3 regions of the Bradyrhizobium canariense genome follow, and region 2 is predicted to be linked to each of the others. Evidence: predicted binding sites of a transcription regulator. Region 2 holds the regulator's gene; each other region holds the start of a gene.

Region 1 (5,052 bases), 3.1 Mb from region 2:
CCCATTGGTTGACGCCGGAGAGCGCCAGCCAGGAGAACGCCAGATTGGCGACCGCCTGCAGCGCGCCGCCGATCCAGAGGCTCGCCGCCAGCGAATAGCGCCGCGCCACGAAGCCGCCGGCAAAGCCTCCGATCAGGGTCGCGGCAAGGCCGACGCCCTTGACGATCGCGGCATAGTCGTTGCGGGTGAAGCCGAGGTCGATCACGAACGGGGCGGTCATGGTGCCGGAAAACGCGTCGGTGAATTTGAACAGCACCACGAAGGCGAGCGCGGCCCAGGCATCCTTGCGCATGAGAAATTCGGAGAACGCGCCGATCGCGGCATGCAACACCCGCGCGAATGCGGTCTCCGTGCTTGTTGCGGCCTCCGCACGCACCGATTGCTCGGGCTCGGTGGCGGCGAGCGCCGTCGCGGTGCCGATCAGCACCAACGCTGCCATCACCACATAGCCCCACATCCAGGCCGAGGCGCGCGGGATGCCGGTGCTTTCAAATCCGCTGACGAGGAACAGCGCGCCGGCGGTCGAGACCAGCAGGCCAATACGATAGGCCGCGACGTAGGACGCCATGCCGGCGGCCTGTTCGCTCTCGGGCAGGCTCTCGACGCGAAATGCATCGACCACAATGTCCTGCGTCGATGACATCGCGGCGACCAGTAGCGCCCCCAATGCCACGAATAGCGGCGAGCGCGCCGGATCGGTCAGTGCCAGCAGCAGAATCGCCACGATTAAAAGCAGTTGCGAGAACACCAGCCAGCCGCGTCGGCGGCCGAAGGCGCGCGTGAATATCGGCACATGCAGCGCATCGACCAGCGGCGCCCACAGGAACTTCAGCGTGTAGGGCGTGCCGACCAGCGCGAACAGGCCGATGGTGCCGAGGTCGACGCCGGATTCGCGCATCCATACCAAAAGCGTCGAACCCGATAGCGCCAGCGGCAGGCCGGACGAAAAGCCGAGCAGCATGACGATCAGCACCCGGCGCTGCAGATACACCGCCAGTCCGTCGCGCCAGGAGGCTTTCGGCGCCGACGGTGCGGATGAATTCGGTTTGGGCGCGTTATCAGGTGCAACCATGCCGCCGTTGGTAGCAGATTCGGCAAGAAAAGCCGTCATCACCGCGCTCGTTTGACCCGGGCATGACGCCCCTCGGCGTCATCGTCCGCGAAGGCGGACGATCCAGTATTCCGTACAGCCCGAGTTCATTAATGCCTCGCTCGTATTACCGGATACCCCCGTAGAAGCTCCGTGCTTCCATCGATCGTCTCTGGAATACTGGGTCGCCCGGTCAAGCCGGGCGATGACAGCTTGGTGTGTGGCTCCCTACTCCCCAGCCTGCAGCTTGCGGGGCAATGGAAACAGCTCGGGCGCGGCTGATTTGACGATGTGAGGGGCCTCAACGGGCGCATCGCTCTTGGAAAAATCCAATTCCTCGATCCGGCCGGCGCGCTTTTCGATCTTGTCGGCCGAAATCAGGACTTGCCGGACGTCCTCGTTGACGTCGCTAAAATGCTTTTGCAGCTTCAGCACCCGCTCGCGCAACCGGCCCAGATCATCGCCAAGGTTGAGCACTTCGGTGCGGATCTGGTCGGCGGCGTCGCGCATCCGCGCGTCTTTCAGGATCTGCTGCATCACCTGGATCGCCAGCATCAGCAGCGATGGCGACACCAGCACCACGCGGGCGCGATAGGCCTTCTGGATCACGTCGTCGAAACCGTCGTGAATTTCCGCATAGACCGACTCTGACGGCACGAACATCAGCGCGGTGTCCTGCGTCTCGCCGGCAATCAGATATTTTTCGGCGATGTCGCTGACATGCTTCATCACGTCGGCGCGCAGCCGCTGGTTGGCGAATTTCTTTTCCTCGTCGGTGCGCGCGTCGTGCAGCGCGGTCATCGCCTCCAGCGGAAATTTCGCGTCGATGCACAGCGGTCGCTGATCGGGGAGAAACACCACGCAATCCGGCCGCTTGCCGGTGGAGAGCGTGAACTGGAATTCGTAGGAGCCCTTGGGCATGCCGTCCTGGACGATCGCTTCCATCCGCGCCTGACCGAACGCGCCGCGCGATTGCTTGTTGGCGAGCACGTCGCGCAGCGTGGTGACCTGCGACGTCAGGTCGGTGAGGTTTTTGTGCGCATTGTCGATGATGCCGAGCCGCTCGTGCAGCACGCGCAGCGAGTCCATGGTGTTGCGCGTGGTCTGCTCCATCGACTGGCCGACCCGGTGGCTGACCGAATCCAGCCGCTCGCTGACGGTGCGCGCCATCTCCGCCTGGCGGCCGGCCAGCGCCTGGCCCATCGCATCGACACGGCCGGTGGCCTCGCTTTGCGCGCGGAGCATTTCGCTCAACCGCTCTTCCAGCTCGTCCGCGCGGATGGCTTGCGCCATCGCCAGTTCCGCGCCGCGGCGGCCGGACCGTGCAATCACGACCGCAATGACAATCAGCAGTAGCAACGCCAGCGCGCCGAAGCCGGTCAGCGCCGCACCCAGGCGCACCGGCCAGTCGCCGATGATGAAAAGGATCTCGTTCATGCCGTCCTTGTAGCCGATTCGCACGTGAGCGCGAACGAAGAGGGAACATTTATGGTTACTGCCAGGTAAATTTTTATGGTTAATGCCGTCTTAAATTTCATGGTTAACGGCGCCTTAACGTGGGCCCGCTGCGATTGACCCCGGCATTTCAGCAGCTTAAATCGCCCGCCATGGCCATCAGAGAAATCATCATCCTACCGGACAAACAGTTGCGGCTGGTCTCCAAACCTATTGAGAAGGTGACTCCGGAGATCCGGAAGCTCGCCGACGACATGTTCGAGACCATGTACGACGCCCCCGGCATCGGGCTTGCCGCGATCCAGGTCGCGCAGCCATTGCGGCTGATCACGATGGATCTCGCCAAACGGGACGAAGACGGCGAGACCAAGCCGCGGCCCCGCGTCTTCATCAATCCGGAAATTCTTGCCTCCTCGGAAGATATGTCGGTCTACGAGGAAGGCTGCCTTTCGATCCCGGAATATTATGAAGAGGTGGAGCGGCCGGCGAAGGTGCGCATTCGCTTCACCGATCTCGACGGCAAGGTGCATGAAGAGGAGGCCGAAGGCCTGTTCTCCACCTGCATCCAGCACGAGATCGATCATCTCAATGGCGTGCTGTTCGTGGACTATCTGTCGAAGCTGAAGCGCGACCGCGTGCTGAAGAAGTTTGCCAAAGCCGCCAAGCGCGCGGCGGAGTAGGGTTCGATTTCGCAACGTTTCTTCGTCGTGCCCGGCCTTGTGCCGGGCATCCACGCCTTCCTTACAGACATTTTAAGACGTGGATGGCCGGGACAAGCCCGGCCATGACGGATAGAATCTATGTCTCTCAAGGAATATGATTCATGCCTCTCCGCCTGATCTTCATGGGCACGCCTGAATTCGCGGTGCCGACGCTGCTGGAACTCGCGGCCCACGGCCATGAGATCGCAGCTGTCTACACCCGTGCCGCGAAGCCCGCCGGCCGCGGCATGAAACTGCAACTGAGCCCCGTCGAACAGGAAGCGCGGCGGCTCGGTGTCCCCGTAGTAACGCCGTCTACGCTGAAAACCCCGGAAGCGCTTGAGGAGTTTCGGGCGCATGAGGCGGACGCCGCCGTGGTTGTTGCCTATGGCATGATCCTGCCGCAGCCCATTCTCGATGCGCCGCCACTTGGTTGTTTCAATCTGCACGCGTCGTTGCTGCCGCGCTGGCGTGGCGCGGCGCCGATTAATCGCGCCATTATGGCTGGCGATGCCGAGACCGGCGTCATGGTGATGAAAATGGACGTCGGCCTCGATACCGGCGACGTGGCGATGGCCGAGCGGCTGGCGATCACGGATGCGATGACGGCGCTTGATCTGCATAATGCATTGGCGCCGCTCGGTGGCGACTTGATGGTGCGTGCGATGGGCGCACTGGAGCGCGGCAAGCTGCAACTGAGCAAACAAAGCGAAACGGGCGTGACCTACGCCGCCAAGATCGACAAGGCCGAGGCGCGAATCGACTGGAATAGGCCGGCGCATGCGGTGCTGCGTCATATTCACGGCCTGTCGCCATTTCCCGGCGCGTGGTGCGAGATGCCAAGCGAAGGCGAGCAAGTGCGGGTGAAGATCCTGCGTTGCCAGATGATCGATCGTTCCGGCGCGCCGGGCGAGCTGTTGGACGAGCATCTCACCGTGGCCTGTGCGCAAGGCGCGATCCGGGTCCTCGAATTGCAGCGCGCCGGCAAGCAGCCGATGAAGGCGGGGGAGTTTTTGCGCGGTACGCCGCTAAAGCCGCCGGCGCGGCTGACCTGATGCCCCGTTACAAACTGATCATCGAATATGACGGCGGGCCGTATAGCGGCTGGCAGATTCAGGACAACGGCGCGACCGTGCAAGGAGCGCTGGAAACCGCGGTCAAGGCGATCTGCGGTGAGCCTGTTCGCGTTCACGGCGCGGGGCGCACCGACGCCGGCGTCCACGCGCTGGCACAGGTCGCGCATTGCGACATTGCGAAACATTTTGTGCCGGGCCGGTTGCGCGACGGCCTGAACGCGCATCTGCGGCCGCATCCGATCGGCGTGCTCAGTGCGGAAGTCGTGCCCGATACATTCGAAGCGCGGTTTTCTGCGAAGAAGCGGCATTATCTTTATCGCATCGCCAATCGCCGCGCCAATCTCGCGCTTGAGATCGGCCATGTCTGGCGGTTGCCGCGGCCGCTCGACAGCGATGCGATGCATGACGCCGCGCAGCGGCTGGTCGGCAAGCACGATTTTACGACCTTTCGCGACACCGAGTGCCAGGCGAAATCGCCGGAGAAGACGCTCGATCAACTCGATGTCGTCAGGGACGGCGACGCCGTCAACATCGTAACCTCGGCGCGCTCGTTCCTGCACAGCCAGGTGCGCTCGATGGTGGGTTCGCTGGTCTGGGTCGGCGAGCGCCGCTGGAGCGCCGACGATCTTGCCGCCGCATTGGCCGCACGAAGCCGCTCCGCCTGCGGCCCGGTCGCGCCGCCGGACGGATTATATCTGGTGCGGGTGGATTATTAGACGGCTCGCGGTAA
Region 2 (5,052 bases):
GGTGGCGTTGATCCAGATCGGCATGCCCCGCCTGTTTGCCTCGCCCGACAACTCCGTCACCGCCAAGGTGGCGCTCTGGGGCGGGCGGGAGTTGATGACGCTGACGCTGGCGTCACTGGTGGCGGGGCTGGCGACCACGCCCTATGCCGCGTTTCATTTTCACCGGGTGACGCCCTATGGCGTGCTGGCCAATCTGGCGGCGATGCCCGTGGTATCGGCGGTGGTGATGCCGGCGGGCATGCTCGGGCTGCTCGCGATGCCGTTCGGTCTGGACGGCGTGTTCTGGTGGCTGATGGGGATCGGGATCGACTGGATGATCGTGGTGACTGAGTGGGTCGCCGCACTCCCCGGCGCCATCGGGCGGATGACGGCATTTGGCATCGGTCCGCTGATCGCAGCCAGCATCGGGATCATTTTGCTGGGGCTGTTGCGGACGCCGCTGCGCTGGTCCGGCGCCATCGTGCTGCTGCTGGCGACGGCTTGGGCGCTGGCGGTTCCACAGCCGGATATCCTGATCTCTGGTGACGGTCACAATGTCGGTGTCCGCGGCAAGGACGGGCAGCTCCATCTGATGCGGAGTGCCAAGGATGCGTTTCTGATCAAGGAATGGCTGGCCGCGGATGCCGATGCGCGGCTGCCGGTGGCCCCTTCGCTCGCGGATGGCGTCTCATGCGACGATGCAGGATGTGTGACGCAGATGGCCGGCGGCGCGTTCGTCACGCTGGCGCTGCGGCCCGAGGCGCTGGCCGATGATTGCGAGCGCGCAACGTTGATCGTGACGGCGAGGCAGCCGCCGTCCACATGCGCCTCGCCTGTCATCACGACGGATCGCCTGCGACGGCAGGGAGCGCTGGCGCTGCGGCGAACGCGCGACGGGTTTGTCGTCGATGCCGTCAAACCAAAAGGTTTCGACCGGCCATGGTCGCCTGCGGTTGCGGGTGACGACGAGGTTGAACCGAGCCTGGTGCATCCCGCCGTTCCGCGCACGATCGATGCGACGCCCTCGGAGGCCGATTTGCAAACGGAGGAGTGAGCTGGCTTCGCAAGGCGCGCCTCCGGACGGGCGCGGCCTCATTGCTCACCGTGTGAGGCATCTTCTCTCAATTCGAACGCGCCGAGGTGAAACTCATCATCGTCTTTCGCGGCCGGCGTCCTGACCAGCGTAAACGCCGCATGCGGGAATTGCTCCCAGACCGCAAGATCTTCCGCCGATACCGTGAGCCAGCCGAATCTAAACATGTAGCGGCCCGGTTCGGCCACCCGTCCAACTTGATGCCACGTGACCTTATCGACGGGCACCCCTGTTCTCCTCCTGAACCTCGTGCCTGAGATCAGCGGGCAGGGCAGAACCTTCACGCTTGATGCCCGCCCTGGAAGGTCCTCCGCCGACACGCATTTCGAAGGCATCGAGTTGTAAAGCGAATGTCGCCAGCGCCAGTTTCAGATTGTTTCGCTCTTCGATCCGTGCGCTGTCCCGACGATCCATGACGCTACTCGTACAGTTCGGTATGACGGTATCTGCTGATGTTCCGTGATCTGGTCGGGCCCCGCCGGCCGCAACCGGCGGGAATATACCGGACCACTTCAACCAATGGAGACCGGCGTTGAGGCGTTCGTGCCGGCAGTGGCGTGCGTGGGCTCGGCAGCCTGATGAACCACCGGCAGCTGCAGCACGGTCACCCGCTGCCCTTCACAGAGCAGCGTCACCAGGACACGGCTTCCGTCCGGGAATTCGATCGCATCATGATGACGATGGGGAAGGTCGGGGTCGACCACGCCGAATTTTCCCACTCTGAAATTGACTGCTTTGGTCCAAATCCATCGGTTGTCGTATTTGACGTTTTCGGCGAACGCCAGTTCGGTCCCCGGAAGCATGCAGACCGCCACCGCGGGCTGACTTTCGGAGGCGAAACCGCGAGTCGAAGTTCCAGGGAATGTCGTGGAGATCAGGGTCTCTCCAACCCTGGCGGGGCGTGTTGCGACAGCGTGCAGGCTATAGTCACACATCGGATTGCTCCTCGTTAGAGATAGCCAACCCGCGCCGCTTAGAGGCGCAGGCCTCTATCAGAGTGGACAGTAGTGTGTGAGTTTTTGCCTGCTTGGAGGCAATTATGCGGCTGCAGCCAACCAACCTGATCACAAATACGTTTATTTGATCGATCGGGCTGCGCCTCGTCTGTTGCGAGGCGACGCAAAGCCCTGCGGTCAAATCACTGAATCGGCGTGACCCCGATACCTCACCTGTCCGCCATTAAACCCAAACCGGTTTCAATCCGGATCAGGTCTAATGACAGGCTTTTGAGGCCAATGCTGGCTCAGTATTTCCGGTAAAGCCCGATCAGCTTGCCCTGAATCTTGACCCGGTTCGGCGGCAGGATGCGGACTTCGTAGGAGGTGTTGGCCGGTTCCAGCGCGATCGACGCGCCGCGGCGGCGGAAGCGTTTTAGCGTTGCTTCTTCTTCGTCGATCAGCGCCACTACGATATCACCGGTCTCGGCGGTTTCGTTGCGCTGGATCAGCGCCATGTCGCCGTCGAGGATGCCGGCGTCCACCATCGAATCGCCGCGCACCTCGAGCGCGTAATGTTCGCCGGAGCCGAGCATATCAGGCGGTACGCTGATGGTGTGGCTGCGGGTCTGCAAGGCTTCGATCGGCGTGCCGGCCGCGATCCGACCCATCACGGGCACGGCGACCGGGTGGTTGCCGTCATCCTCGGAACTGACGGTGCTGCTGCGGACCTTGCCCAGCGTGCCTTCGATGACACTCGGCGTGAAGCCGCGGCGGCTGCCGCCGGCGCCGTTTCCGGAAAGCTCGGGTAGCTTGATGACCTCGATGGCGCGGGCGCGATTGGGCAGGCGGCGAATGAAGCCACGCTCCTCCAGGGCCGTGATGAGGCGGTGGATGCCGGACTTCGAACGCAGATCCAGCGCATCCTTCATCTCGTCGAAGGAGGGCGGTACGCCGGCTTCTTTCAGCCGTTCATTGATGAAACGCAGAAGTTCGTACTGTTTGCGCGTGAGCATCTCGAGCAGTCCCCCGATGGATGGTGTCGTTCGATTCCGAGACATGAACCGGGAGCTCATTGACTCCCATGATAGACATCAGCACTCGAAACAAATCATGAACGGACACTATATGTTCGATATGTGTTCCGCAACCACTTAATTTCCGGTGAACGCGATCAGGCTTCGTCCCGTCGAGGCGATCAACGCGGAAGGCGCAGGATGTCGCAAGCAGCGCCGGCAGCAGCGGCGGGCGCGAACGGCGGACGTATCACAAGTGCCCGTGCCGCAGCGAGATTCCCAAGCAGCGAGCTGTCTTGATGATTGACCGGTGTGGCGATGACAGCGCCGTCGGCGCGCTCCTCGAGGCGGGCGCGCAGATAGTCCTCGCGCACATCGTTGGCGACGACATCGCGCCCCAGCCGTGCGGTTTCGATGACGTGATGGATGGTCGAACGGCCAGACAGACTGCGAATCAACGGCACCAGGAACAGGAATGCGCACACATAAGAGGACACGGGATTGCCGGGCAGGCCGATCACCCGCATGGCGCCGAGCCGTCCGTGCATCATCGGTTTGCCCGGGCGCATCGCAATCCGCCAGAACGCCATTGTGACGCCCTCGGCCTCCAGCGATTGCTTGACCAGGTCGTGGTCGCCGACCGAGGCGCCGCCGGTCGTAATGAGGATGTCAGCGCCGCTATCGCGGGCGCGGCGGATGCCGTGTGTGGTGGCCTCGACCGTGTCGGCGGCAATGCCGAGATCGATGGTCTCGGCCCCCTCCGCACGGGCCAGCGCGCGCAGCGCATAGCCGTTGGAATAGACGATCTGCCCGGGCCCGGGTTGCGATCCCGGCATCACCAGTTCGTCGCCGGTGGCCAGCACCGCCACCTTCGGCCGGTGGCGGACGGCGAGTTCAGGGTAGTTCATGCCGGCGGCCAGCGAGAGATCGCGGTCGGTGAGGCGCGATCCGCCCTTGAGCAGCACGTCGCCTTGGTTGAAGTCGACACCGGCCGGGCGAATATGCCGTCCGGGGGCCGTCGCCTCGGAGATGGTGATACGCGCGCCATCCACCTTGGTGTCTTCCTGGATGACGATGGCGTCCGTGCCTTCGGGAATCACGCCGCCGGTGAAGATCCTGACCGCTTCGCCCGGTCGAACCGCGCGATCGAAAGGCCGTCCCGCCGCCACCTCGCCGATCACGTTGAACCGCGCGCCCACCTCGGAGGCGTCGGCTGATCGCACCGCGTAACCGTCCATCGCCGACATCGCCTGCGGCGGCTGGGTGCGCAACGCCGCAAGGTCGCGCGCGAGCACGCGGTGGTGGGCCGCATCCAGTGCGACCATTTCCTCAGGCAATGCCTCGGCGCCTGCGAGAATCGCAGACAGCGCATCGGCAACCGGCATCAACGCCACGGCAAGACTCCCAAATCCAAAACCTTCAAACCCGGATACTTCAAATACCGAGCGCGGTCAGCGCGCGCGCCACGTCGTCGGACGATGTCACGTGGACCGCGGTCAAACCCCGCGACCGCGCACCTTCGATGTTCTCGGCGAGATCATCGAAGAAAACGATACGCTCCGCCGGCAGGCCGATCGCCTTCACCACGTGATCATAGGCGGCTGCGTCGGGTTTCCGAAGCCCGATTGTGGAGGACAGAAAGATTTCGCGGAAATGGCCGAGCACGCCGGCAAAGGCTTTGGAGAAATGTTCGACGTGCGGCCGGTTGGTGTTGGAGAAGGCGTAGAGCGGCAGGCGCTTGGCTGCGCGCGCAAGCAGCGGAGCCATGCCGGGCATTTCGCCCGCAAAGATCGCGTTCCAGCCCTCGAGGAACTGGGCATCGGAGAGGCCGATGCCCAGTGAAGCGCGCAGGCTCGCGAAGAATTCAGCGTCGGCGATCTGCCCGGTCTCGTGGCGCCTATAGATGTCGTCGTGCGCAAATCGGCCCAGCAGATGCGCCGGCTCGCAGCCGGCATGCCCGGCCCAGCACGCCAGCGCCTTGTCGAAGTCGATATCGAGGACAACGCGGCCGAGATCGAACAACAACGCG
Region 3 (5,052 bases), 3.1 Mb from region 2:
CGAGTTTCCGCCCTGGCGCGGTGATGCGGTCCGCGCCCGGCGCATATGGGAAGGCCACGACGCCGTCGGTGTTGCCGACATAGAACGTGTCGCCCAGCAGCGCCATGCCGAACGGCTGGTTCAGTCCCTCCATGAAAGCTTGGCGCTTTTCGGCGATGCCGTCGCCATCGGTGTCGCGCAACAACGTGATGCGGTTCGCGCTGACGCCAAGAGCGGCGGCGCGCCTCATCGTCGCCTGCATCGCGTAACTGAACACGCTCCTGGTCGGCCCCTGGACCTGGTTCGACTCGGCCACGAGGACGTCGCCATTGGGCAGCACGTGGATCCAGCGCGGATGTTTCAGGCCGGTCGCAAACGCATTGACCTTGAGCCCCCGCGCCGCCACCGGCATCTGCCCGTCGGGCCAGCCCCTGGCCGTCGGCATCTTGAGCGTCGGGATGCTGCCCTGCGGCTTTGCCACTGGGACCACCGGAGCGCTGCCCCAGGCTGGCTCGGGCGCTGCGCCCTGCAGCCGACGCCACAGCAGCGCGGCAGCGCCGATGATCGCGACGATTCGCGCAAAAATGCCGGACAAACTCATGTAATCCCCCTGTTCATCGCGCGCACCCTATCCGACGCCAGGCCGCGTTAAAACCTCATCGCCGACATACGAGCTCACCAGCAGCTCCCATGGCGCCGGCAACGCAGCTGCCGGCAGTTATCCTGCCTTGGCGGCAGCAGCAGAGGAGATTGCCGTGGCGCTCTATTGCCAGAGCGCTTCTTCCCTAAATTCTTGCCTGCCTCGCTGGCCGGTTTGTTTTCAAACGGCTGTCACGGCGGGAATACCGTCATCCATCGATCATTTGTTGCGCTCCGCCGAGCAGCTTGACGTTGAGCGCGCCACCCGCGAACAGCATATCGTCCAATGCTTCGCTGATATCGCTGGGTTCGACGGTTGTGCCACCATCGCGGGCGATGCTTGCCTGCGCGATGCGCCGCATCAGCTCTTTGATGAACGCGGCGCTGACGCCCTTCGTCCGCTGCGCTGCCTCGTCCACGACAGCGTCGCCGAGCGGCAGACCCGTGCCATAGAGTTGGACGAGCTTCTTGCGGCCGATATCGTTCGGAAGCGGCACTTCGATCGCCTGGTCGATGCGGCCGGGGCGACTGGCCAAGGCGCTCTCAAGCTGCTCCGGCCGGTTGGTGGTGAGGATGAACAGGATATCCGCATCCTCCTTCAGCCCGTCCATCTGGTTGAGAAGCCCGTTGAGCAGCGATTCCTCGCAAGGCCCCATCTGGTTGCGATCGCGCGCGATGAGATCGACATCCTCGATCACGACCATCGCTGGCTGCAGCAGGCGGGCGAGATTCATGTACTGGGCAAGCAATGTGACCTGCGCTGCCGTAATGATCAGGGTGGTGTGGCCGGGCAGGTTGCTCGCCAGATAGCGGATGGTATGGGTCTTGCCGGTCCCGGGCGGACCGTAAAGCAGGATGCCCTTGCGGGTCGATTGCCCGAGGGCGCGCAGTTTTGCGCGGCTGCCTACAAAGCTCAACACGTTGCGGTCGAGCAGCTTCAGTGTGGCGTCAGGCAGGATCACGTCCTCGCGCTGAACCGATGGCAATTTGTGGACCGTGACGCCCTTCGAGCGTCCCCGATAATCCGAGTCAGTATCGAGCGACAGGATCTTGCCACGATAGGAACGCGCTGCGTTGACGGCGCTCTCCAACTCGGAGAAACAGCGTTGCACGAACTCAGCGCCATCGGCGCCGGCAGGGACAGCGATCTCGATGCGGGTCCCGGCTTCGTAGCCATACTCACGATGCGAGGAGAGGACGACGGCGTAGCGCAGGCCGTCGGTCTGGCAGAGCCACAAGCCATTATGCAGACATTTCACCGGCGCGCTCTCGCCGATATCCACCTTGTGATACTGCGCCGGCGCAATAGCGGGAGCATTCCGGTCGTCTCTGGTCAGTCCCGCGAGGGTCAATGTCTCGTAGCGGTGCGGCTCGTGGATGCCAAAAAACCGGATCGAGGATGCGGAGAACAGTCTGTCGACGGCGACTTGAACGTCCGCGCGCATATGCCCCGGAAATTGTCGCGAGGTCGCGGTCAGCTGATCCCGAGGAATGCCGGCGAAATGCCAGGCCAACGCTTCAAAGGCATAGTCGAATTGCTTGTTGCGGGTGAGTTCGGGCAGCTTCCGCGTGACCTCATACATACAGTCATCGCAAATAAGCATCGCCATGCCGTTCAGGGAAAGCCGGTTCGCGCTGCAAAGCGCTCCGCAGACTTTGCAATGTCCGTTTTTCGCAACCGCTTCGCTCGTGATCAGGAGCGAATGACCTGAAGCGAGGATGCGCTGTCGAGCAGCCTCCAGCAGCTCCCGGGCAACGTCTTGCGGGTAGATCCCGCAGATCGCTTTCCCCTTGGCGTCAATTGTTTCGGTAAATTTGATCGCCTCGACCACCGACTTCTTGAACACCGAATGCAGAAGCGCAGCGACGAATTCCTCCGGCGTGTCATCGTCGTTGTGGAAGATGATCTGGCAGTGGCCGGTCTCGGCGTGAACATCGTGCATCGGATGGTGCCCCGCTTGGGATTTCTGCGTGTCGCTTTGGGTCGTGAGATTGAGGCTAGAACGAAACGAGAACAAAAGCAACCCCAGCGTGTGGGGCTGGGAAGGCCGGCCACACGGCGGAGCGCTTACCGGCATCCGCTGGATATGAGTTTGCAGTTTTGTTCTGAGTGGTGCGCCATTCATCCCGTTGTTATGCGTAAACCATTCGTCCTCAGTCAGGCTCCATCCATGACCGCACCATCAGTCACTCCCTTGCAAATCCGCAGTGCACTGCTGCTGCGCGATGAAATCGCGTTGCTCGATCTGCGGCACGAGGCTGCCTTCGCCACCGGCCATCCGCTGTTCGCCGCCAACATGGCGGCCGACAGGATCGGGCTCGAAGCCGAGACCAGGCTGCCGCGCAAGGACCTGCCGATCGTTGTGTACGACGCCGGCGAAGGGCTTGTGCGCGCGGCGACGGAGCGCCTGACGGCACTGGGCTATACGGACGTTCGTCAGCTCGACGGCGGACTCCAGGCCTGGAAGGCGGCAGGCTACGAACTGTTTCAGGACGTGAATTCCTATGCCAAGGCCTTTGGCGAACTGGTTGAGTCGCGCCGGCACACGCCCTCGCTGACCGCGGACGAAGTCGCGGGGCTGATCGCGAGCAAAGCCAATATCAGGATTCTCGATGCTCGGCGGTTCGACGAATACGAGACCATGAACATCCCCGGCTCCGTCAGCGTGCCCGGTGCGGAATTGGTGCTGCGCGCGGGCCGCGCCGCGCCGGATCCCGAGACGACCATCATCGTGAACTGCGCTGGCCGCACCCGATCGATCATCGGCACCCAGTCGCTGATCAACGCCGGCGTCGCCAACAAGGTGCGGGCGCTGAGAAACGGCACCATCGGCTGGACTCTCGCAAGCCATGACCTCGAGCATGGCGCCAACCGGCGCGGCGAGATCGGCACCTTCGAGGGGGCGGAAGCCAACGCCCATGATGTCGCCTATCGCGCCGGCGTTCGGCATCTCGGCACGGAGGAATCGATAGCGCTGCAGGCACAGACCCACCGCACGCTCTATCGCTTCGACGTTCGCTCCGCAGAAGAATATGCGGCCGGCCACATCCCCGGCTTTCGCCATCATCCCGGTGGGCAGCTTGTCCAGGAGATTGACATGGCGGCGCCGGTGCGCGGCGCGCGCATCGTGCTGACGGACAACAGGGCGGTCCGTGCCGACATGACGGCGTCCTGGCTGGCGCAAATGGGCTGGGAGACCTATGTGCTCGAGGGCGGCTATGATCATGCGCTGGAAATCAAGCCACCGGTGGTTCTGCCGAAGCCCGATGCCGCGCGCCGCTACCGGCGTCCCTACGAAGGCACCGAGGCCTCAACCGGCGCGATGCAGGCCTATCTCGAGTGGGAATATGGTCTCGTCGAACAGCTTCGGCGCGACGCAACCCATGGCTTCTTTGTCATTTGACCGCTTCTTCGTCATTAGATGCTGGCAGGGGCCGAAGCGGCTGTGTCAGCCGCGCGATCGGGTTGCGGCCGGTTCTTCATTGCGCTGCATCTCGCCGGCAAGATCCTTGAAGGCTTGATCGATGTGGGCCGAAAGCAGCAGGCTCGCCCGGCCGCTGTCGCGGCGCTGGATCGCGTCAATGATCTCGCGATGCTCCCTCGGAATGCGCGCGCGCTGATCGGCGCTGCGGCCGAAGCGAATACGGAGCGGGCGAATGAGATCGTAGTGGCGGTTGAGAACGGAAATCGCTTCCTCGTTTTGCGTCACGCTGACGATATGATTGTGGAAGCGCCGATCGAGATCCTGGAATTTTCCGTCTTCGAACTTGGCGAGCGCAGCTTCCTGCTCCGCAAGAATGCCATATAGTTTTTCGATGTCGGCCGGCGTGACGCGGTAGGCCAGCTCCACTACAAAAAAAGTCTCCAGTGCTTTTCGGATCTCGTAGACCTGCCACAGAAACGTTTCGTCGATGCGGCGGACGCTTGCGCCGCGGTTGGCGGTCAGTTCGATCAGGCCTTCGCCCTGGAGTTGCTGAAGCGCCTCGCGAACCGGTACCGCACTGATGCCATAGCGCTCGGAGAGCTCCGCGATCTTGAGCCGGGAGCCCGGCGCGAGCACGCCGGTCATGATGTCGCCGCGAATGATGTCGCGCAGGCGCTCGTAGTTGGTGTGCGGCGGATCCAGCGACAGCGTCATACGTAACCGGGCCCCTCCACGCCAGCGTAGTGGCGGATCATGTCTTCATCGACTTCAACGCCGATGCCCGGCTTTTCGCCGGGCGAAATCGTGCCGTCGCCGCTCACCTGGATCGGCGGATCGATCAGCTTGTCGCGCAACGGATTGCTGAGCGAGCAGTCGGCTTCGAAATAGCCGGCGTTCTCGATCGCGCTCAGAAAATGGACCGTCGCCGCCATGTTGATTCCCATACTCGAATGGCAATGCACCGGCAATTTATATGCCGACGCCATCGCCGCGATTTTCAGCCCCTCCG

What was found. Region 2 encodes LexA, which represses DNA repair genes until DNA is damaged. Its sites were predicted from a motif close to TGTTCNNNNTGTGTTCNG; they were not measured.
Region 1: BLV09_RS27660 (DNA recombination protein RmuC) is a predicted target of LexA. The motif match lies at 2,558-2,575, and genes of this name have one in related genera.
Region 3: BLV09_RS27780 (ATP-dependent Clp protease adaptor ClpS) is a predicted target of LexA. The motif match lies at 2,618-2,635, and genes of this name have one in related genera.

The regions. Positions count from the first base shown of each region.
Region 1 is NZ_LT629750.1:5,840,403-5,845,454, forward strand. It holds gene BLV09_RS27655 (AmpG family muropeptide MFS transporter) at 1-1,072, opposite strand, end outside; gene BLV09_RS27660 (DNA recombination protein RmuC) at 1,319-2,527, opposite strand; gene def (peptide deformylase) at 2,698-3,225, shown strand; gene fmt (methionyl-tRNA formyltransferase) at 3,369-4,301, shown strand; gene truA (tRNA pseudouridine(38-40) synthase TruA) at 4,301-5,038, shown strand.
Region 2 is NZ_LT629750.1:1,107,261-1,112,312, forward strand. It holds gene BLV09_RS05515 (ComEC/Rec2 family competence protein) at 1-1,033, shown strand, start outside; gene BLV09_RS05520 (hypothetical protein) at 1,072-1,299, opposite strand; gene BLV09_RS36990 (hypothetical protein) at 1,286-1,486, opposite strand; gene BLV09_RS05525 (hypothetical protein) at 1,585-2,007, opposite strand; gene lexA (transcriptional repressor LexA) at 2,316-3,023, opposite strand; gene BLV09_RS05535 (molybdopterin molybdotransferase MoeA) at 3,206-4,417, opposite strand; gene BLV09_RS05540 (HAD family hydrolase) at 4,458-5,052, opposite strand, start outside.
Region 3 is NZ_LT629750.1:5,866,740-5,871,791, forward strand. It holds gene BLV09_RS27775 (PQQ-dependent sugar dehydrogenase) at 1-580, opposite strand, end outside; gene BLV09_RS27780 (ATP-dependent Clp protease adaptor ClpS) at 828-2,561, opposite strand; gene BLV09_RS27785 (rhodanese-like domain-containing protein) at 2,790-4,022, shown strand; gene BLV09_RS27790 (GntR family transcriptional regulator) at 4,068-4,757, opposite strand; gene BLV09_RS27795 (mandelate racemase/muconate lactonizing enzyme family protein) at 4,754-5,052, opposite strand, start outside.